One region of the Shewanella sp. 0m-8 genome, then DNA from elsewhere that is predicted to be linked to it. Evidence: predicted binding sites of a transcription regulator. Region 1 holds the regulator's gene; each other region holds the start of a gene.
What was found. The regulator MetJ, encoded in region 1, represses methionine synthesis genes. The targets are predictions, from matches to a motif close to TAGACGTCTAGACGTCTA.
Positions count from the first base shown of each region.

Region 2: metK (methionine adenosyltransferase) is a predicted target of MetJ. The motif match lies at 2,240-2,257, and genes of this name have one in related genera.
Region 3: msrA (peptide-methionine (S)-S-oxide reductase MsrA) is a predicted target of MetJ. The motif match lies at 2,606-2,623, and genes of this name have one in related genera.

Region 1 is NZ_JBRIMB010000016.1:9,992-17,964, forward strand. Features, by position in the region: gene ACVBIO_RS10030 (SDR family oxidoreductase) at 199-918, opposite strand; gene ACVBIO_RS10035 (LysR family transcriptional regulator) at 1,065-1,979, shown strand; gene ACVBIO_RS10040 (conjugal transfer protein TraF) at 2,188-3,381, shown strand; gene ACVBIO_RS10045 (sulfite exporter TauE/SafE family protein) at 3,391-4,122, opposite strand; gene metJ (met regulon transcriptional regulator MetJ) at 4,306-4,620, opposite strand; gene metB (cystathionine gamma-synthase) at 4,831-5,991, shown strand; gene ACVBIO_RS10060 (bifunctional aspartate kinase/homoserine dehydrogenase II) at 6,007-7,973, shown strand, end outside.
Region 2 is NZ_JBRIMB010000002.1:154,567-162,539, reverse strand. Features, by position in the region: gene ACVBIO_RS01875 (GNAT family N-acetyltransferase) at 1-433, opposite strand, end outside; gene metK (methionine adenosyltransferase) at 1,042-2,196, opposite strand; gene tkt (transketolase) at 2,692-4,683, shown strand; gene epd (erythrose-4-phosphate dehydrogenase) at 4,899-5,915, shown strand; gene ACVBIO_RS01855 (phosphoglycerate kinase) at 6,575-7,750, shown strand.
Region 3 is NZ_JBRIMB010000001.1:181,610-189,582, reverse strand. Features, by position in the region: gene ACVBIO_RS00850 (thiamine pyrophosphate-dependent dehydrogenase E1 component subunit alpha) at 1-1,166, opposite strand, end outside; gene astE (succinylglutamate desuccinylase) at 1,350-2,387, opposite strand; gene msrA (peptide-methionine (S)-S-oxide reductase MsrA) at 2,670-3,149, shown strand; gene pgm (phosphoglucomutase (alpha-D-glucose-1,6-bisphosphate-dependent)) at 3,281-4,921, opposite strand; gene seqA (replication initiation negative regulator SeqA) at 4,999-5,547, opposite strand; gene ACVBIO_RS00825 (alpha/beta fold hydrolase) at 5,824-6,582, shown strand; gene ACVBIO_RS00820 (DUF2788 domain-containing protein) at 6,680-6,901, shown strand; gene ybfE (LexA regulated protein) at 6,913-7,185, shown strand; gene fldA (flavodoxin FldA) at 7,243-7,770, shown strand; gene earP (elongation factor P maturation arginine rhamnosyltransferase EarP) at 7,916-7,973, shown strand, end outside.

The DNA of each region.
Region 1 (7,973 bases):
GCTTTTGTTTTTAAAGGATTTTATGGTTTTGAGTGTGATTTTGATTATCTGTTTTTGTCTTGCGGAGTGTTTTTGGTGCGAGGTCTGTGTCACGTTTTTGGGTTTTAGCTATCCCTAAAGTGATAACTAGGTTGACTTGCTGTTAATAAAAAGCCCTAGCAGAAAGACTGGAAGGGCATTAACTTGTGTGAGGGAAGATTAAGGCTGTTGACGCGTAGGTGCTAATACGATTTCACGCACACATACATTTTGTGGTTGCTCGAAGGCGAACACGGCTGCATCAGCAACCGCTGTTGGCTCAATCACTCCGCCCATGAACTCTTTCCACTCGTTGTAACCCGCTTTGATCTCTTCGCTGGTGGTGTGGCTTAATAATTCGGTTTCAACTGCCCCAGGCGCAATCGTCACCATACGCACATCATCTAAGGCGACTTCTTCACGGATATTTTCTGTGAGTGCATGTACAGCAAACTTAGTGGCACAGTATGCCGCATGGTTCGGGAATGTTTTGCGGCCTGCTATTGAGCTCACGTTGATGATGGTGCCTGTTTTGCGCGCTTTCATATCGGCAAGAACCGCGTGAATACCATTGAGTACACCCATCACGTTGATGTTAAGCATACGGCTCCATTCGGCAGGATCTTGAACATCCGCTGCGCCCAGTAGCATGACTCCAGCGTTATTGATTAAGCAACCTACAGGGCCAAACTTGGCTTCGACTGCAGCAATAGCGCTTTTCATTGCATCTGCATCAGTTACGTCAACACTGACGCATAAGCTATTTTCAAGTGCCAGAGCTTGCATAGGTTCAATGCGGCGTGCCAGTAAAAGCAGTGGGTGACCCTTAGCGCTAAAGGCTCTAGCCATTGCCGCACCAATACCAGAAGATGCACCTGTAATAACGATTAATTGTTTCATATCAGCCTCAATAAGGGGGTAGGATCTCGATTGATGAGTATTTTATATAAACCAATATTGTTGATATATAATCTATAGAGAATATGATTGTTTACATATGACTTCTAATGCTCGTCAACATACCGAGATAAAATGGATTGCCGTTCATGTATCAAGACCTAAATTTAGCAGATGTTCGCGCCTTTACCGTGATTGCAGAGAAAGGCAGTTTTACCCTTGCGGCTGAAAAGCTAGGTTGCTCTCGTTCTCACCTTTCAAAGCAGTTAACGCAATTAGAACGCTACCTGGGAGTGACCCTAATTACTCGCACAACAAGGGCGCAGCGATTAACAGAGCAGGGCAGCTTTTTTTATGAGCGCTGCCAACATGCCTTAGATGTTATGGAGCAAGCCGTCGCCAAGACGGTTGATAACGCCCATAACTTGCAGGGAAAAATCAATATTAACTGCGTTGGTGGTTATATCGGTGAAGAGATCGTCAACCAACTGGTGAACGACTTTATGAGCCAACATCCGAACATTCAGATCCATCTTGATTTTAGTAGCCAGCGAGTAGACTTAGTGCTTGATGAGTTTGATTTGGTCTTCAGAATGGGAGAGCTTGAAGACTCAGGCTTGGTGGCGAGAAAGTTGATGGACATTGCCAATTGTACACTGGCATCGCCGGCTTATATTGCTAAGCGCGGTCGTCCTCAACATCCAAAAGAGTTGAAGAGCCATGCCTGTATTACCGGGTCGGTATACCACTGGAATTATCACTCTCGTAGCGATAAAAACCAAAAGGCAGAGGTCACGATTGCTGGCACTTTCTTATGTAAAAATGGCCGCGTGATGAAAAGTAGTGCGTTGGCAGGAAATGGTATTGTCAGATTACCTGAAATTTACTGTAGCACGGAGTTAGATAGCGGTGAATTAGTGCATGTATTTGAAGATTGGACCATATCGGATACACCGCTTTATCTGCTTTATAACAAAGATCAGTTTCAACCAGCTCGATTAAGGCAGTTTATTGATTTCACTACACAGCACTTTATGGAATATGTGGCGTTGCCAAAAAATTGAATTGAAATAAGGTTGAGCCCCCTTTAATCGGTTTGTTACTGATGATTGGGGTGGCAAACATTTTGCTATATAAATGTTTATTTAAAGTTAAATTTGTCATCCATTTTAGTCGATTTTGTCTTAGAATATCTTAAGAACAAAAATAACCTTTTTTCGATTTGAGTCGTATTGCTGCTTAGAGCGTTAAGGACATTAAAAGGTGGAATGGATGAACCTAAAGAAAATAGCACTAGCTTGTGCCTTGTTACATTGCTTTTCAGCCTATGCAGGGCAAGAATATTATGAGGCTCGAAGCGATGCTATGGGGGGAGCGGGCGTTGCAGCTTCAAATAAAGAGGGGGCGGCTTTTGTTAATCCTGCCTTACTCGCGATTAATGCGCATAAAGACAATTCTGCAGTACTGCTGATGCCTGTTCTTGGAATCGATATGGCTGATAGCGATGACATGATAGATAAGTTTGATTCGCTGATTGACGCATACGATGGCTTAGCTGATGCGATTGATACGGGCAATAGTGGTGATATTAATCAATTTCGTGATGATTTAGTAGCTGATTTAGAGTCGTTAAAGGGCACTTCAACCTATGCGAGTGCAGGGCTTGGTTTCAGCGTGGCCATTCCACATCAAAGAATGCCGATGGCAATCTTCTATAAGACTTATGTCAACGCCGTCGGCGTTGCTAATATCGCGCAGTCAGATATCAATACCCTCAATAATTTAGATCCTAATAATCCACCACAAATTTCTGATTTAGACTCTCAAGGGCAAGTAGTAGGCGGCGCAGTATCAGATTTAGGTATTGCATTGAGTTTTCCACTTTCTATCGTCAATATGCCGATTGCAGTGGGTATATCGCCAAAGTTTCAGCGCGTTGACACCTATAACTATATTGCCAATGCGAATAACTTTGATGCCAGTGATTTTGACGACGTTAAGTACCGTAATGATGAGACTAACTTTAACCTCGATATCGGTGTCGCCTTGCAACCATTTGAAGGGCTGACGCTAGGTCTGTCGGGGAGAAACTTGATTAGCCAAGATGTGGATACCATAGAAGTTGAAGGGCAAAAGTTTACCTACCGCGTAGAGCCCTTAGTAACCGCTGGAGTGGCTTATGACTGGAGTATTTTATCGGTAACCACAGATATCGATCTGATTGAAAATAAGAAGTTTAAAGAGCTCGATGGTACTCAATATTGGCGCTTAGGGGGGGAAGTTAGAGCCTTTGATTGGATGTCGCTACGAGTGGGTTATCGCCATGATATGAAAGACTCTACAGCTAATCTCTATTCATTGGGTTCAGGCTTTGCCTTCGGTGATTCTTTTTTCTTAGACTTCACCGGTATGTTTGGTGATGACAATGCGGTAGGAGGCGTGCTGCAAACCTCCTACCATTTCTAACGAGTAACGTTAACCCATTAACTCTATCGTTGATTTAATGGTTAGGATAAGCGCACTGCCGCCACATAAAGCCAGAGTTAACGCTCTGGTTTTTTGTTTGTCGACTCGTCCTACTAATCGCCCTGCCACGATATATCCCAAAATCACAGAGGGTAATAGCATTAAAGAGATATAAAAGTGATGCAAGGTCAGCAAGCCTGCAAATGCCAAAATGATCAAAGCAATCATCGAGCTAAAGATAAAAAAGGCCGATAGAGCGGCGCGAAATTGGCCTGCATCTTTACCTGAAAGCAAGATGGCCAGTGGCGGACCGCCAATTGCGGCTATGTTGCCAAAAATACCGGATAAAATGCCTGCGATAAATAAGCTAAATCGATTCACTGGAATACTAAACTTCATCAAGCTTAAACCAACCGCCAATGCCACAATCGCGGCTATCGCCAGACCTAAAATCGGTTGCGGCGCAATTAAAATCAACGTCGCGCCGAGTATGCCGCCAGGAATACGACCTAAGAGTGCATATTGCAGGCCATTAAACTCAAGCTGACCTCGCTCTCTAAATAGGGTCAGCAGTGCAATAGAGAATCCCATCATGATAACAGGTGCAGGTACTAGGCTCGGATCGACGATATACAGCAAGGGGCTTGCAACGACGGCTAGGCCAAAGCCGATAAGACTTTGGGTTAGTGCGCCACAAAAGATAATCAGTGAGGCAAGTAGTAATGTAATGGGTTCGATCATCTGTTTATCCAGCCAAGACGGCTTATATGGGAACGAATATAGGTTGGCCTATCAGTGACGATGGCGTGAATCGATTTACAGGCAAACTATCAGTCTGCTACACGTTTATAGTGGTATAGAAGCAGATAAGGACTGCTAAGCAGTCCTTATCTGGAGATCATGTTTGTCGATAATCAATGAAGATTATTCAAGTTCTTCCCACTCAATGCCCATTTCATCCATTAGACGTTTAACCTCTGCAGGCATGCTGTCGGGTTTATCTTTAGTTAGATCGGCATCGTTTGGCAGTGGCTGGCCTGTGTATGCATGCAGGAATGCTTCGCACAACAGTTCACTGTTTGTGGCGTGACGCAAGTTATTCACCTGGCGGCGTGTGCGTTCATCGGTAAGTACTTTAAGTACTTTCAAAGGAATGGACACAGTAATTTTTTTCACTTGTTCATTCTTTTTGCCGTGTTCAGCATATGGGCTGATATAATCGCCATTCCACTCAGTCATTGACTCACCTGTAATTTCAAAATTCGGGGCAGATTTTAACCCTTTAAATTGTGCAGTCAAATTATTGCCTCTTATTTATGATAAATGCAAATAGATTTCTATATGCATGGACGTCTAAACGTCTAAAGTGGTTGACGAGGAGGATGTGCTTAGGTACATTTAGACGTCCAGACATCTCTAATAAGAAAATCAGTAACTAAGGAGTAGTACATGACCGAGCGTAAACTTGCCACCGCGGCAGTGCGTCAAGGCATTGAGTCCGATAGCCAACATGGCGCTGTTGTACCGCCAATATACCTGTCAACTAACTACTCTTTTGATGGTCATAAAAATCCAAGAGACTTCGATTATAGCCGCTCGGGTAACCCAACTCGCTCCATTCTTGGCGATGCGATTGCCGAACTTGAAAAAGGTGCGACGGGAGTGGTGACTTGCACTGGTATGGCGGCAATCACCTTGGCGACAAATCTACTCGGGCCAGATGATTTACTTGTCGTGCCACATGACTGTTATGGCGGCAGTTACCGTTTATTTACTAACCTTGCCAAGAAAGGTCAGTTTAAGTTGCTAGTAGTGGATCAGACTGACTCACAGGCACTTAATCAGGCGATAGCGCAAAAACCTAAGATGGTATGGTTAGAAACACCGTCGAACCCCTTACTTCGCGTGGTCGATATTGAAGCTATCAGTTCGGCTAGCCATGAAGTCGGCGCGTTAGTCGTCGTCGATAACACTTTTCTGTCACCTATTTTGCAACAGCCGTTATTACTTGGCGCCGATATCGTGATCCATTCTACGACAAAATATATTAATGGTCATAGTGATGTGGTGGGCGGCGCTGTTGTGGCTAAAGATCCTGAAGTCGGAGAGTTGCTGCATTGGTGGTCAAATACATTAGGGCTAACGGGTTCAGCATTTGATAGTTATCTCACTTTGCGCGGAATTCGCACACTTGCAGTACGAATTCGCGAACATCAGGCGAATGCGCAACGAATTCTTGATACCCTAGTCAATCATAAAGCTGTATCCAAAATTTATTACCCAGGGCTTAAAGATCACCCGGGGCATGAGATTGCGGCCAAGCAGCAAAAAGGTTTTGGCGCCATGTTGAGCTTTGAGCTCCAAGGTGGGGAGCCCCAGTTGGTGGAGTTCTTAAAAAATCTTAATTATTTTTCAGTTGCAGAAAGTCTTGGCGGCGTTGAAAGTTTAGTGGCCGTTCCTGCGACCATGACACATAGGGCGATGGAGCCAGAGGCTCGCGCTGAAGCTGGCGTAAAAGATACGCTTATCCGTCTTTCTGTTGGTATCGAAGATGCTGACGATCTTGTTGCCGATATTGAAGCTGCGCTTAATGCTGCAGCCGCTTGTTAATTAAAGGGGTATACGATGGCACGCTGTCACTTACATAAATTTGGTGGCTCAAGTCTAGCGGATGCAGACTGTTACCGTCGCGTTGCTCATATTTTGCTGACGCATGGCCACAGCGACGATTTAGTTGTGGTGTCAGCTGCCGGTAAAAGTACTAATTTCCTGTATAAGTTGCTCGAATTAAGTAGCACTAAACAGTTGTGGCAAGAAGAGCTGCAGACACTCATTAGCTTCCAGCAAAATTTGATTGAGCAATTGCTCTCAAATGAGCAGGCACGTTCTTTAAGAGAGCGTTTATCTACCGATAAATCTCAGCTGATCAGTCTATTGTCGATAGAGTCAATTAATGACTATCAGAGCAGCCAGGTAGTCAGCTTTGGTGAGCGTTGGTCAGCGCGCCTATTAGCTGCATTGCTGCGCGAGTCAGGGGTTGCGGCGTCGGATGTCGATGCTCGCACCTTACTGATTGCTGATGAGGGCGCAGTGCCGCAAATTCGCTTGCAAGAGTCTCGCGAGCGTGTGCATCTGATGACCGAAGCACACCCAAATGAGCGGCTAATTATTACGGGGTTTATCTGCGCTAATGAGCGTGGTGATACCTTACTGTTAGGGCGTAATGGCTCTGATTTTAGTGCCACCTTGATTGCTAGCTTAGCGGATATTGAGCGGGTCACGATTTGGACCGACGTTGAAGGGGTATTTAACGCCGATCCGAATAAGATCAACGATGCAAAGTTGCTGAGTAGTCTTTCACTTGCTGAGGCAAACCGTTTAGCCCATTTAGGCTCACCGGTACTGCATAATCGTACTTTGCAGCCACTATTTGATACCCAAGTGAGTCTGGCTGTGCGTTCAAGTTACGCCTCCCACACAGACTTTACCTTGATTGCACCTAAGAGTTCTTCGGCAAGTGCGCCAGTGGTGACAAACTTAAGTAGCGTTGCCTCGTTTAATCTTGAGCTGAAGAGCGATTTTAAACAGTTTATCGCCTTGCTTGAAGAAACAGGCTTGAGCCCACTTGCTCATTGGGAGCTTGGGCAAAACCGAATTGAGTTGACCGTAACGCTTGAAAACCAGAAGCAAGTGTTAGCTTTGCTTGATGTTAATCGTGAAGCATTAGCTGTGAGTAATATTAAGATCACCGAAGACTTAGGCCTAGTTGCGTTAGTCAGCGCCGATGCAAACCTTTACCGTCGTGGATTTGCCAGATTATTGAGCCGTAACGCCAGACCACTATTTAACGATGGCATGAGTCTCGTGACATTAGTGCCGCAAGGGCAAGTTAACCTGCTAACGCAAAAAGTTCATCGTCGCTGCGCCGGTCCACGTAAGCGCATTGGTGTGCTATTGCTAGGGGTGGGCAATATTGGTGAAGCTTGGGTCGATCTGTTTAGCAATGCCCAGGCGGCGCTTAATAAAGAGTTAGAAGCCAGTGTTGAGCTTGTTGGTTTAGTGAGCTCACGCAAGGCACTAATTAGCGATGAAGGTATTGAGCTTGATACTTGGAAACAGGTTTTTGAAGAGCATGCGACGCCTTGGCAATATAGTCACTTATTTGATGAGGTACATGAGCTGGAGTGTGATGAAGTTATTGCGCTCGATATTAGTGCCAGCGCTGATTTAACTCTGCAATATCCAGAGTTTTTTGCCCGCGGAATACATGTTGTAAGTGCTAATAAACTTGCAGGATCAGGTCCATTACCTTTTTACCGAGAGCTTAAGCAGCAACTGGATAATCGTCGCCTGTTTTGGCGTTATAACGCCAGTTGTGGTGCAGGTTTACCTGTGCAACATGCCTTAAACGATCTGCATAATAGTGGTGACAGCATAGAGGCGGTTGGTGGGATCTTCTCTGGCACACTTTGTTGGTTATTTGAAAACTTTGATGCGAAGAAACCTTTCTCGGAATTGGTTATTGAGGCGAGGGGCTTAGGGATCACTGAACCAGACCCTAGGGATGATTTATCTGGCCGTGATATGCAACG
Region 2 (7,973 bases), on a different contig from region 1:
CTTGATATTTCAAAAACAATTGTTGAATATCATTTGGTGCTGATGACACAGCGCAAAACCCATGTTGTGAATAAAACCCTTCTAAATGCGCCAAAGCAAAAATATACGTCTTACCATCACTGAGAACGGATGAAAGTTCATCCATCAACTTATCCCCCACACCTTGGCCGCGAAAATCGGGATGCACCAACATGCCGGTTAAAATAGCTAACTGACCAATAGGCCGAATACGGGCGCTGGCTACTATCTCAGAGCAAATAGTTTTAGAGGAAGTGAATTCGCCAACACTATCAAGGTTTGGGTCAGTTTGCGTTAACACGCAGATAGACTCTTTCTGCAACAAGCGTGCATAAGGCATATGCTGGCGATAGAACTTCTTCACCTCGATACGCTCATCAGGCGCTAACCAAGTTAATTGCAGCTTTGTATTCATTGCAGTTGTCATAAACAAAATGGTTTTGGCTTAGTCTTCAAAGCAAGATTGTCGCACCAAAGTGGAGTTACAGCTAGTTGTAGATGACTGGAATAATCGAATTATTCTTAATCAGTACTAAGGAGCGAAATGGTTGCGTCTGAAACCTAGTGTAGATGCGGATTAGGCCATCGAAAACAGGGTGAAAGATAACGAAGTTATCAGGCTCTTGAACGAGAGGTATGGATACCGAACTGGCTTTTTAACAAGGATGTTTTTTGTTTTCGTTGAGCTCACAGGGCTGATTCTGTTCCATACAGAATTTGGCATTCCCTCCATCCATGGAGGTCAGACGTGCTTGTAGCGAGCCTAAGCTGTATCTGCACATACGCTTGCCGCAGGCAGTTGGAACCACAATAGATAAAGTTACTTACTTGGTTCCATATATCTAACCAAGCTAGAAATCATCCTTGGTAAATCGTCATAAATGTTCCGGACACAACGACGATTTATTATTTTGAAAAAGTCATCCATGGTAAATCGTCATAAATGTTCCAGACATAAAAAAACCGCCCTTAGGCGGTTTTATATTAGCGTTGAACCAGCAACGCCGAACTAATCGATAACGATTAAAGACCTGCGTCAGCGCGTAGTGCGTCAACTTTGTCAGTAGCTTCCCATGGGAACTCGTTACGACCAAAGTGACCATATGCAGCCGTCGCTTGGTAGATTGGGCGAGCTAGGTTTAACATCTCTGTTAGACCGTATGGGCGTAGGTCGAAGTGACGACGTACTAGGTCAATCAATAGCTCTTCGCCAACTTTAGCAGTGCCAAATGTTTCGATGCTGATTGAAGTTGGCTCTGCAACACCAATAGCGTAAGACACTTGAAGCTCACAACGGTCTGCAAGACCTGCTGCAACGATGTTCTTAGCAACGTAACGTGCTGCGTATGCTGCACTACGGTCAACTTTTGATGGGTCTTTACCAGAGAAAGCACCACCACCGTGACGAGCCATACCACCATATGTGTCAACGATGATCTTACGACCCGTTAGACCACAATCACCTACTGGACCACCGATAACGAAACGGCCAGTTGGGTTGATGAAGTATTTAGTGTCTTTAGATAACCACTTAGCCGGTAATACTGGCTTGATGATGGTTTCCATTACACCTTCAATGAGGTCTGCTTGAGTCACATCTTCGCTGTGCTGCGTAGATAGAACAACTGCATCGATACCAGCAATGCTGCCATCTGAGTTATAAGCAAAAGTAACCTGACTCTTCGCATCAGGACGTAACCATGGAAGTGTCTTGTCTTTACGTACTTCAGACTGACGCTTAACTAGCTTGTGCGAATAAGTAATAGGCGCAGGCATGAGTACGTCGGTTTCGTTGTTGGCATAGCCAAACATTAAACCTTGGTCACCAGCACCTTGCTCTTTAGGGTCAGCACGGTCAACACCTTGGTTGATGTCTGGAGACTGCTTACCAATTACGTTTAGGATGGCGCAAGAGTCGGCATCAAAACCCATATCTGAGTGAGTGTAGCCAATGTCACGTACAGTCTTACGGGTGATCTCTTCGATATCAACCCAAGCTGAAGTGGTAACTTCGCCGCCAACCATAACCATGCCAGTTTTGACATAAGTTTCGCATGCTACACGAGCTTTTGGATCTTGCGCCAAAATTGCGTCTAGTACCGCATCAGAAATCTGATCGGCGATTTTATCTGGATGACCTTCTGAGACCGACTCAGAGGTAAACAAGTGCTTTGCCATGATGGAAAATCTCGTCTTTAAACAATTTGAATGTGTAGAAGTATCTACATCTAGACGGCTATTCTAGTGTAAAACAGAGTTGATGACACCCCTTTCACTAAATTTTGTGCAGTCACGCGCGCATTTTATTTGCTAGATACATATTTAATAGGGTTTTTGATTTACATTAGATCTATGTAAGTAAAGGTGATTTTTACTGTTTTATGCGCAGCGTTCTGATTTAGGAATGATCAATAATTTGCCCATTTTTGCCAAAAACTCACCGCTGAAATAGAAAAAAGCTATTATTTGATGGCATTAATTTGCTCAAGCTTCATTCATCTCACTTAAAAGTGCCAATATTTTTCATTCTGGGTGAATTAAATTTGCGTCCTACTGGCGAGTAGGCGAAAATATGGCTCCAAAATTTGCTGTAGGGAAGGGAAAAGCAAATACAAATTTGTGGCCCTTTTCTCAATCTAAGCCTCAATACCTCAAAACGAAGCAGGAGAGAGCATGTCATCTCGTAAAGAACTCGCAAACGCAATCCGCGCATTGACCATGGATGCTGTTCAAAAAGCCAATTCTGGTCACCCAGGTGCACCAATGGGGATGGCTGATATTGCTGAAGTGCTATGGAACGATTTCCTAAAGCACAACCCAAACAACCCAGACTGGGTTGATCGTGACCGCTTTATCCTTTCTAACGGCCACGGCTCTATGCTTATTTACTCTTTGCTGCACCTTACAGGTTACGCATTACCTATCGAAGAGTTGAAAAACTTCCGTCAGCTTCACTCTAAAACACCGGGACACCCAGAATACGGTTACACACCCGGTGTTGAAACGACAACTGGCCCACTAGGCGCTGGTATCAGTAACGCTGTAGGTATGGCGATTGCTGAAAAGACACTGGCTGCACAGTTCAACCAGCCTGGTCACGACATCGTTGATCACTTCACATACTGCTTCCTAGGCGATGGCTGTTTGATGGAAGGTATCTCTCATGAAGCATGTTCACTAGCCGGCACCCTAGGTCTTGGCAAGCTAGTCGCGTTCTGGGATGACAACGGTATCTCTATCGATGGTCACGTAGAAGGCTGGTTCACTGACGATACGCCTAAGCGTTTTGAGTCTTACGGCTGGCACGTCATTGCTAACGTAGACGGACACGACAGCGACGCAATCCGCGCAGCTATCGAAGAAGCTAAGTCAGTTACTAACAAGCCAACAATGATTTGCTGCAAAACCACAATCGGTTTTGGTTCACCAAACAAGTCTGGCAGCCACGACTGTCACGGCGCACCACTAGGTGATGCTGAAATCGCAGCGGCTCGTGAATTCCTTGGCTGGAACCACGGTGCATTTGAAATCCCAGAAAACGTTTACGCGGGTTGGGATGCTAAAGAAGCGGGTCAAGCTAACGAAGCTAACTGGAACGATAAGTTCGCAGCATATGAAGCAGCATTCCCAGAATTGGCGGCTGAATACAAGCGTCGTGTTATTTCTGGCGACCTACCTGCTGACTTTGAAGAGAAAGCACAAGCTTTCGTTCAAGAGTGTCAAGATAAAGCAGAAGGCATTGCTAGCCGTAAAGCATCACAAAATGCTATTGGTGCATTTGGCGCTATCCTACCTGAAATGCTAGGTGGCTCTGCAGATCTAGCCGGTTCTAACCTAACGCTTTGGTCAGGCTCTAAAGGTATTCAAGACGATCCAGCCGGTAACTACATCTATTACGGTGTACGTGAATTCGGCATGAGCGGTATCATGAACGGTGCTTCTCTACACGGTGGTTTCATCAACTACGGCGCAACGTTCATGATGTTTATGGAATACGCACGTAATGCTGTACGTATGTCTGCATTGATGGGCATTCAGAACATCTTCGTTTATACCCATGACTCTATCGGTCAAGGTGAAGATGGTCCAACTCACCAGCCAGTTGAACAGCTTGCAAACCTACGTATGACACCAAACATGACGGTATGGCGTCCATGTGATGCGGCTGAAACTGCGGTTTCTTGGAAGAATGCAATCGAGCGCCGTAACGCGCCAACATCGCTAATCTTCAGTCGTCAAAACCTTGCTGCGCAAACACGTACTGCAGAGCAGTTAGCGAACGTTGTTAAAGGTGGTTATGTACTAAGTGATTGCGCTGGCACACCAGACCTAATCCTGATTGCTACAGGCTCTGAAGTTCAGCTAGCACTAGATTCTGCAAAAGTACTGACTGAGCAAGGACAAAAGGTTCGCGTTGTGTCTATGCCGTCAACTAACGAGTTCGATAAGCAAGATGCGGCTTATAAAGAGTCTGTACTACCAGCCTCTGTGACTAAGCGTGTTGCGATTGAAGCGGCTCACGTTGATTTCTGGCACAAGTATGTTGGCTTTGGCGGCGCAGTTGTGGGCATGAGCACCTTCGGTGAGTCTGCTCCTGGTGGCGACTTGTTGAAGTACTTTGGCTTTACTGTTGAAAACGTTGTAGCAACCGTTAACGGACTATAATCAGCTAACGTGTCAGAGCTAATGATGCAATGGGCGGTTAACCTAGGCGCGAGTCGAAAGATTAATCAGTGTATTGCATCAATAATTTGCTCTATGATACAGAATAATTGTTTACGTATTTTTTACTTTAAGCATTTATGATACAACGGCTTACCTATTGAGGTAGGCCGTTGTCGTATCAATAATTAAGCTGTTAAAGGAAATAGAAAGCTTACATGATCAGAGTCGCTATCAATGGTTATGGCCGTATCGGTCGTTCAATTCTTCGTGCAGTGTATGAATCTGCCAAACGTGACCGCATTCAGATAGTGGCGATTAATGAGTTGGCCAAACCTGAAGCGATGCTTCATTTAACTCAGTACGACACCACCCACGGGCGCTTCCACACCCAAGTGTCACTTGATAATCAGCATATGATTATTGGTGACGACGCCATTAAATTGCTGCATGAACCTAATCCTGAAAATCTGCCCTGGAAAGAACTGGATATTGATATTGTTTATGAAGCGACGGGCGTGCTTAATGACAGAGTGCAATGTGAAGCGCATATAAAAGCGGGTGCTAAACAAGTTCTAATCAGTAACCCGTCATCTAGCGATGTCGACGCCACCATTGTTTATGGTGTTAACCAAGATTTACTCAAAGCCGAACATACCATAGTGTCGAATGCATCATGCACGACTAACTGTATCGTACCTGTGATCGACGTGCTCGATAAGCATTTTGAAGTTAAAAGTGGTGCGATTACCACTATCCATTCGGCAATGAATGATCAGCAAGTGATCGATGCCTATCATGACGACTTACGTAGAACCCGCGCCGCTGGTCAATCAATCATCCCTGTCGATACTAAACTTGCCCGGGGTATTGAGCGTATTTTGCCGCACATGAAAGATAAGTTTGAAGCTATCTCTGTACGCGTGCCGACCATTAACGTCACCGCAATCGACCTTTCCGTTACGCTCAATAAGCGCGTCGATATCGAAACCGTGAACCGAGTGCTTAAACAAGCAACTGAAGGTTCATATTCTGGCGTGGTCGGATTTACCAATGAGCCGTTAGTATCGTGTGACTTTAACCACGACCCACGTTCAAGCATTGTCGATGGCACGCAGACCCGAGTCAGCGATGGTCATTTGGTAAAGCTATTACTCTGGTGTGATAACGAGTGGGGTTTTGCTAACCGTATGCTCGATACCAGTTTAGAGATGATTAAGGCAAGAAGGTCCTAGGATCTAGGTCCTAGGAAAGTCAAAGACGGTAAAAGCAGGTTAAAGGCTGAGAAGGTTCTAGGTCCTAGGAAAAGCGAAGACGGGAAAGGCCGGAAAGGCTGAGACGGTGCGAGCAGAGACGGAAAAGCTAAGAAACGGCAAAGATGGGACTTTGCTGTTCCTAGTAGGGCGTAGCCCGTCCTCGCAGCGAAGCGTCCTAGGATCTAGGTCCTTGTTCTAAAGTAGGTCGGCATTTATGCCGTCACCTTTGATGGGCTAAAGCCCAACCTACATAAAAAACACAATGCCGTCTTTTGATTGTATAGCAGGGCGAAGCCCGCTCTCGCAGCGAGTTTACGAGTGCTCTAGATTCTAAAGAAGATAAAGCCGAAAGAGCAGGTGATAAGTCGAGAATAGCTGAGACGATACAAGCTGAGACGGCAAAGGCCGCAAAGGCAAGATGGTAAAACAAAAGCTGAATAGACAGAGAATCAACGGCAGCGGAAAACGAAAGATTATAAAGAGCCAGCTTGGTGTTGTTTGGTATGCAGAACCTAGAACCTAGAACCTAGAACGTTGGTGTTGTGTCCCGGCGGTCTATCGATACCGTTTTATTGAATTTTTGCTCAACTTAAATTTTTTAACTTTAATTTTAACTTAGATAGTAAGGAAGCATGAAAATGGCGATTCTTAATATGAAAGATCTGGACCTTCAAGGTAAGCGTGTGCTTATTCGTGAAGATCTTAACGTACCAGTAAGCAATGGCGTAGTGACAAGTGATGCCCGTCTGCGTGCATCATTGCCAACGATTAAGCTAGCCCTTGAAAAAGGCGCCGCGGTAATGGTGATGTCTCACCTAGGCCGTCCAACTGAAGGCGAGTTCAACGCTGAGTTCTCAATGCAACCTGTGGTTGATTACCTGACAAAGGCGCTAGATTGCCCTGTGCGTCTTGCTAGCGAATACCTAGACGGTATCGAAGTTGCTGTTGGTGAAGTGGTTGTATTTGAAAACGTGCGTTTTAACGTCGGTGAGAAGAAGAACGATGAGGCGCTAGCTAAGAAGATGGCGGCACTTTGTGACGTGTACGTGATGGATGCATTTGGTACTGCGCACCGCGCACAAGCATCGACGCATGGTGTTGGTCTACACGCACCAATCGCCTGTGCTGGCCCATTGTTAGCCGGTGAGCTAGAAGCTTTAGGCAAGGCGCTTGATAACCCTGCACGCCCAATGGTGGCCATTGTTGGTGGCTCAAAAGTGTCAACAAAACTGACTGTACTTGAAAGCCTATCGACAAAAGTTGACCAACTTGTTGTTGGTGGCGGTATTGCTAACACTTTCGTTGCTGCTGCGGGTCATCAAGTCGGTAAGTCACTTTATGAAGCAGACTTGATTGAAGAAGCTAAGCGTTTAGTGGCTAATGCCCAAAGCCGTGGTGGCGATATTCCTGTACCTACAGATGTAGTTGTAGCAAGCGAGTTTAGCCCTACAGCGACAGCAACACTGAAAGATGTAAGCGATGTTTCAGACACTGATATGATTTTCGATATCGGCCCAGACAGCGCTGAAGCACTTGCTGAAATCATCAAAAATGCCGGTACAGTTGTTTGGAACGGCCCTGTAGGTGTATTTGAGTTTGATCAGTTCGGTGAAGGCACTAAGCGTATTGCGCAGGCGATTGCTGAATCTAATGCTTTCTCTATTGCTGGTGGCGGTGACACATTAGCGGCGGTTGATAAGTATGGTATCGCAGATAAAGTATCTTACATTTCAACGGGTGGCGGTGCATTCCTTGAATTTTTAGAAGGAAAAGAGCTTCCTGCTGTGGCAATGCTTGAGAGTCGAGGCGAGTAATCGTTACGATTTGATACTCATCTAGACCAAGCAACAAAAAAATTACCAAACTGTTTGTTGGCGGGCTTTAAATCGACATTTGTCGGAGTTACACTAGCCGCCAATAAAACAGTGATAAACGTTGTGTATCCAAGCAGTTTAAAAATCCGATACAGCAACTGATATAAAAATAATAAATAACAGTAACCGTTTTAATGTTAGTCGGTTTGGTACTGGCAACGTT
Region 3 (7,973 bases), on a different contig from region 1:
GCGCTTTTTGGATAGGATTCTGGATATTTTTTAACGTGTTCTTTCAGCTGTGCTAACTGTTTTTTAAGTAAAGGAGTTGGCGTATCGTAAACATCTTCGATGATGCTATCGAGATGAGGCGTGGGTATTTTTTCTGCCACTTTGAGTTCAGATAATACCTCTTCACGGTATTTCACATACAGATCGGCATCTTCTTGCTCATTCATCCAGCCTTTATTGATCATCCAAAGTTTGAAGCGTTTTACTGGATCGTGTTGTTGCCACTTTGCTTCTTCATCTTTAGAGCGGTAACCCGATGGATCATCTGAAGAAGAGTGTGCTCCCAAGCGATAGGTCATAGCTTCAATAAGTACTGGCGCGTTATGCTCTAATGCATAGGCACGAGCTTGTTGCGTTGCCGCAAGTACGGCCAACATATCGTTACCATCAACACGGATAGTATGCATGCCGTAACCCACGCCACGACTGGCGATACCGTTACCTTTGAACTGCTCTTCTGTAGGTGTAGAAATTGCGTAACCATTGTTACGGCAAAAGAAAATAACCGGAGAATTTAACACTGCAGCCATGTTGAGGCCCGCATGGAAATCACCTTCAGAAGCCGCACCTTCACCAAAGTAACAGATAGCAATATTACGCTTACCTTGTCTTTTAAGGCTATAAGCCACACCTGTTGCCTGGGGGATTTGAGTTGCTAGCGGCGAAGAAATCGTTTGATAGTTAAGTGCTTGGCTGCCGTAATGGATTGGCATTTGACGGCCTTTACCAAAGTCTTTCTCATTACTGAACATTTGGTTCATAAATTGTTCAGTCGTAAAACCTCGGTAACGCAGCGCTGCATGTTCACGATATTGCGCTAAGATAACGTCGCCATCATCGAGGGCGGCTGTGCTACCAATAATAGAAGCCTCTTCACCAGTACAAGTCATATAGAAGCTAATTCTACCTTGACGTTGTGCGCCCAACATACGCTCGTCTAATACTCGGGTAAATACGCAAGTATCATGGATCTGTTTGGCTAGCTTTTCGTCTATTACAGGCAATACGGCGCCTTCATAGGCGGTACCATCTGCTTGTAACACTTTTAAAATCGGGATCGACAGTGAGTCTTTATCAAGAAAGCTCACGCGATGGACTGTTTCTGCATTCGTTGTTGCGTTGCTCATAATGTGCTCTTGTTATTGTTGGTGCCGCTAAACGACTAAATACGGCGCCTTGCTATTCTAATACGCGGGAAGAACATTACGTTAACGTAAACTAACTCTCAACACTTCCCATCATTGAAACCACAACTAAGCATGTCTGTGCATGTATATATTGGTTTACATGCGCAGTTATTCAGTTTGAATTTAGTCCAATTGACTTTCATCGGCAGGCTTTAAACACAAAACCGTCCGCTGCCCTACAGGTACTTTTGCATTTGGAAAAACAATCGATTCAAACTCTTGTTCGATTTTGACTTCTTTGCCGCCCTCTTTCGCTAAGGTGTATCCTCTTGGAAAAGCAGTAAAGTTTTCAACATCGTTAGCGAAGCTAAATTCAAAATCATCAAAATGTTTATTTACCGAACGGCAAACTTGATACAGATTTAAGCGTTTCATATCAAAGTCGGGTAACTGTAGATCTTTGCCCGTCATTAATAGTGTTAGCATCTCTTTCATCGCAATAAAGCGCGTCATATCATTTTGCCCCATAGGAAACACCTTACCCAGTTCAATGGTAAATGCGTCGGCATGATAATTTTCAGAGGAGAAATAACTGAACGTTGTCGTTGGTTCGTGGTGTAATAAAATAGTATTTACACCGCAAGATTCGAGAAACATGATCTGTTGCTTACTGTATTTACGGTTGGCGCGATAAGGGTAAATAGCAAACTTTTCATGTTTAGAGGGGCGAATTGCAGTATGGAGGTCATAATGTATTCTGTGGCGTTCGCCTGATTGAGAGGCAAAAAACTTATCGATATAATGCTCAAGTTTTTGCGCTCTTACCCGCTCAGGATTACACAAGCCCTCACCACGAGAGTACGCGCCATTAAATAATCGATTGAGATTTTCATCGATAAAGCGCGTGCCGTTATGGATAGCCGGTGGATTACCAATAAGAAATAGTATTCGCTGTTTTAGCGCGATGTTCTCACCCAGTAGTTGTGTCATGAGATCATTACACAGTTCTATCGGAGCTGTTTCGTTGCCGTGAACCGCACAAGATAAGACAATATCTTTGGTGTGCTTAGCATTAATCGGCTCAAACATGATAACACCCGTGTCCCACACTTCTACTCGGATCTGATTATCAAGCTCAAACTCGAACGTTTCTGGTAAATATTGTGGATGTGCCAGGGTAAGCGCTAAAAAGTCCTTAGACTGTTTCAATTCGTGAAACACAAACTACTCCTTATTTGTGGTACGTCAGCTTTATATTCCGAGAAATCATTAAGCAACAAGCATTTGTTTCTACGGCATTCTGAACTGATTCTGCCAAGGATAATAGCATATTTGCCCCTCTATTCGGGTACAGATTTTATCGAGATAGTATAACTAATAATCAACGAGTCTAATTTCTGCTTGCATAAGCCAAAAAAATAAAACAAGATAAAGACATCTAGCCATCCAAACGGCTACTAGGCAAAGTCATCAACATTCAAGAGCAGCACTAAGGGGTAAACTATGGCATTGGCAACATTCGGCGCAGGTTGTTTTTGGGGAGTTGAATATTTCTTTAGAGAAGTCGAAGGTGTCATTGATTGTACTTGCGGTTATATGGGCGGTAAGGATCAATACACTCGCTACCAGCAAGTAAAAACCGGCACAACCGGTCATGCAGAAGTCGTACAAGTTAAATACGATCCTGCCATTGTGTCGTTTGATGATTTGCTCAATGTTTTCTGGCAAAACCATAACCCAACTAGCCTTAATCAACAGGGTGGAGACATAGGAACGCAGTATCGAAGTACTGTTTTTTTCCACGATAAGCAGCAGAAACAACTGGCTGAGATCTCAAAACTGGCTTTGATTAAAAGCCAAAAATGGGGTGCGAGACACGTGGTAACTGAAATCGTCCCTTGCCAGCAGTTTCATCACGCCGAAGAGTACCATCAGAATTACCTCGCTAAGAACGAATTACCGAGCTGCCACATCAGCTACTAGTCATCGCCCCAACGCCAAATGAAGCAAAGGCGCTAACCCCAACATGCTCACTAATGCTTATAAACAGTAAAAGGCACCCGCAAGGTGCCTTTTTTAGTCATTACTGATGAGTATATTTTTTGCTGTATTTGTTACTTTAATGCTTGAGCGACAATCTGCTGCGCATCGTCTAACAGCTTAGCCAGATGGGCTTGGCTAACAAAACTTTCACCATAAAGTTTAAATAAGGCTTCGGTACCCGATGGGCGAGCGGCAAACCAGCCTTTTTCAGTGACAACTTTAATACCACCAATAGCAGCGCCGTTGCCCGGTGCATGGGTCAACTTTTGTAAGATAACGTCTCCGGCAAGGGTATTCGCCGCAATCGTATCTGCTGAAATCTTCGAAAACTTAGCTTTGTCTTCAAGGCTCACAGGGCTATCGATGCGTTGATAAAAACTCTTACCAAACTGCGCTTCTAGTTCATCGTATCGTTGTTGTGGTGTTTTACCGGTCACAGCCAAAATTTCAGCCGCTAACAAGCATAAAATAAAGCCATCTTTATCGGTACACCAGGTGTTGCCATCTGTTCTTAAAAACGCTGCGCCAGCACTTTCTTCACCGCCAAAAGCAAAATCACTATTGGCTAAGCCTTCAACGAACCACTTAAACCCTACTGGTACTTCAGACATCTGTTTATTGTGCATTTGACAAACTTTATCAATCATCGCACTAGATACTAAAGTCTTACCTATCACCATCTGTTCGGTCCAATGAGGTCGATGGGTCACTAGGTAATCAATCGCAACCGCAAGGAAATGATTGGGATTCATTAATCCACTGCCTGGGCAGACAATGCCATGACGGTCAAAGTCAGGGTCATTACCTAAACAAAGATCAAAATTATCTTTATGCTCTAAAAGACCGGCCATTGCATAAGGTGATGAGCAGTCCATGCGGATCTTGCCGTCTTTATCCAGAGGCATGAAGCTAAAACTTGGATCGACTTTGTCGTTAAGCACTGTGATGTCGATACCATAATACTTTGCTATCGGTGACCAATAGTGAACCCCAGAGCCACCGAGAGGGTCGACGCCCAAGCGGAGTTTCGCATCTGCAATCGCCTGCATATCAACGACCTGACTTAAGTCTTCAACATAAGGTGAAATAAGGTCGGCTTCTATTATATATCCACTATCAAGCGCGGCGCTGTATGGAGTACGCTTAACGCCCGCTAAATGCTTAGCAAGATATTCGTTGGCTCTGCCTTCAATCCAGCTGGTGATTTCGCCTTCAGCGGGTCCACCATGGGGAGGATTGTATTTAATACCACCATCTTGAGGCGGATTATGGGAAGGCGTTACAATGAGGCCATCGACTAAACCGTCTACTGGATTATTGTTGGCACAAATAATCGCATGAGACACCACTGGAGTCGGTGTGAAACCATCATTTTTATGAACCACAACGCTAACTTCGTTAGCCACTAACACTTCAACAACCGACATGGCTGCGGGTTGTGACAAGGCATGTGTATCAATACCTAATATCAACTTACCCGTGATATTGGCTTGCTTTCGATAATCAGCAACTGCTTGAGCAATGGCAACAATATGTGCTTCATTAAAGCTTTTTTGCATCGCACTTCCACGATGACCCGAGGTACCAAATGTCACTTTTTGAGTTACATCTCTCACATCGGGCGTTAAGCTATAATATAGGCTAACGAGTTTGGGGATATTGACCAAATCCTTTTGCTCAGCAATCAATCCTGCTCTCTTGTGTGTAGCCAATTACCCTCTCCTTTATTTACCGTGTTTTTAATGTCGTCACAGCAAGTTTATACATTTTACGTTAACGCTTTATGTCGTTAAATTTTTTCTATAATTTGAGCCACTTGCTCTTCATTCGTACCGAACTGCAGCAAAACTTCAGAAAGAATTGTGCGCTTTTTAGCGGTATTGTTGTTTGTCGTGACCCAGAAACCACTTTGGCCTATCTCTTTTGGATTTGCTGATTTACTGGCTTTTAACAGTGCATCTTTTGACGTCGCAAAGTATAAGCGGTCACGCCCTTGAATTTGTAACACCTGCTCAAATTGTGTCGTTGATGCTCTATAAACCGTATCTAGAATAAATAGAAAACGCCCTACCGCGCCCTTTTGGGCTGCCAACGCATCGACATCGATCAAACGGGTAAAATCAGAAACGGCCTTAGTTGCTACTTTAGCGACCTTTACTGGCTTAGGTGAAGAGTGCTCAAGACTCGGATGACTGATCTTTTCAGGTGCTTCTTGAACCACTGATTCAACTTGTAATCCCAATATACGGCGCAAAATATCCGAAGCGCTCTCGCCAATATGTTCAGTCTTGCTGGCGATGTGTCGATAAAGCTCTTCATCAACTTCGATATATTTCATAACGGTTATCTTCCTTAAGTAGAAAAGCGGATCGGTGTTCTAAAATGCAAAAAGATCGCATAACTGTCCCGAATTATCCGCCCAGTGTAGCGAGGTTTAGAGCCTTGATAAAGCGTCATTAAATGAAAACTGCGATCCAGAGGAGAAAGATCCTATTTACTAAACAAACAATGTTTACTTTTTAAGCGTTAATCACGGGTATGTGCGCTCTTTGTTGGATTTTAGCGTAAACCAAGGCACAATCTGCGCCATTCGATTCAAGTAAGTGGAAAGACAATGCATTATGTGACAAGCGGTCAAGGCCCCGTAGTTATCCTTATTCATGGTTTATTTGGTGATCTTGATAACCTTAAGGCTTTGGGCAAAGAGCTCGAGGCAAACTTTACCGTTGTTCGCATTGATGTACTCAATCACGGCAGCAGCCCCCAAGTAGCCAATATGAGTTATCAATCACTAGCCGATAGCATGGTTAACTTGATTGATGAGCTTAACTGCAAGGATGCGATTCTTATTGGACATTCTATGGGGGGGAAAATAGCCATGGCAACCGCACTCAGTTACCCAGAGCGTGTTAGCCAGCTAGTCGTTGCAGATATCGCGCCGGTAGCTTACCAAAGTCGCCATGACAAAGTCTTTACTGCATTAGCATCCATGCCATTATCAGAGATTAAAGATAGACGCCAAGCGCTCGCCTATATGCAATCTTGTGATATTGACGAGGGTACCGCGCAGTTTTTATTAAAATCTCTTGCTCGCACAGAGCAAGGTTTTATATGGAAAATGAACCTAGACGGCTTAAAAGCCAGTTACGCCGATATTATTGATTGGCCAACCTTTAATCACTCCTACCAAGGCCCTTGTCTATTTATACGTGGAGGGGATTCAGATTATGTGACTGCTGAACACAGACAAGCAATACTGTCACAATTCCCAACGGTTAAAGCCAAAACAATCGAAGGCACGGGTCATTGGTTACACGCTCAAAAAGCCAGCATTTTTAACCGTATAGTCAAAGATTTTATTACACAATGTTAAGCTGTTTTTCACCACAGAAAGCGGTAAAGCATATAGCCGCTTGAAAACTTATATGGTATATTCGCGCAACTTTTTTTAGCCTAGAAAGGAATGGCGAATGTTGATGCAGTATATGGAACAGATTGAAGCTCTCGGCTTAAACCTGTTTTTTGCAGCCATTTTCTTTTTTATTGGTATGGCCATTAGAGATGTACTCAAGCAAGGCAATGTGCCGACGTTTGGGCGAAACATTGTTTGGCTAGTTTTATTTCTCGGCTGCGCCGGGTTTATTGCAAAAGGGATTATACAGATGACCTGGGAAAGCTCAGGCATCGGGTAAATACGAACTCAATGGCAAAAGAAACATCAGATAGAACCACCATTGATCTGTTTGCAACAGAAAAGCGACGTGGTAGGCCTCGAAGCAATCCTTTGCCTCGGGACCAACAGCTTAAAATTAATAAAAGAAACCAAATTCAGCGTGATCGAGCAAACGGATTAAAACGAATAGAGTTAAAGGTGTCACAAGATTTGTACGACGCCTTGAATGAACAAGCTATGGCCAGTAATATCAGCCGTAGCCAACTAATCGAATCTATACTTCAAAAGCAGGTTAGTGACTAACCCACTTTTAAATGCACGCATACCATTAATAGTTAACTAGATATTAAAGGAACAACAATGGCAACTGTAGGTCTTTTTTTCGGGTCTGATACAGGCAACACCGAAGCCGTAGCCAAGATTATCCAAAAGAAACTGGGTAAAAAAATGGTTGAGGTAAAAGATATTGCCAAAAGTACCAAGGAACAAATTGCAGATTACGATCTGCTCATTTTTGGCATTCCAACTTGGTACTATGGTGAAGCACAATGTGACTGGGACGACTTTTTCCCTGAACTTGAGCAAATCAACTTCGAAGACAAATTAGTCGCAATCTTTGGTTGTGGCGATCAGGAAGATTACGCAGAGTACTTCCTTGATGCTATGGGCATGGTCAACGAAATCGTTGAAGCTCGTGGCGCGGTCGTTATTGGCCATTGGCCAACTGAAGGCTATGATTTCGAAGAATCAAAAGGTTTAGCAGACGACAAGCACTTTGTAGGTCTAGGTATCGACGAAGATCGTCAGCCTGAGCTAACAGAAGAGCGCGTTGATGCATGGGTTAAGCAGATCTATGAAGAGATGTGTTTAGCTGAGCTTGAAGACTAAAGAATCACACCTTAAAGGTAATCATTTACTTTTAGCGTAATTCTATAAAAGCGGCATATTATTATGCCGCTTTTTTGTCTCATTAATAAGGCTCAATTGCCGATTTAACCGTCTCGCATTGAGCAGATAGAGTGAGTTTTGTAATATGACAAGTCAAAATAGCCCAGAACGTTGGGATATCTTTTGTGCGGTCGTTGATAATT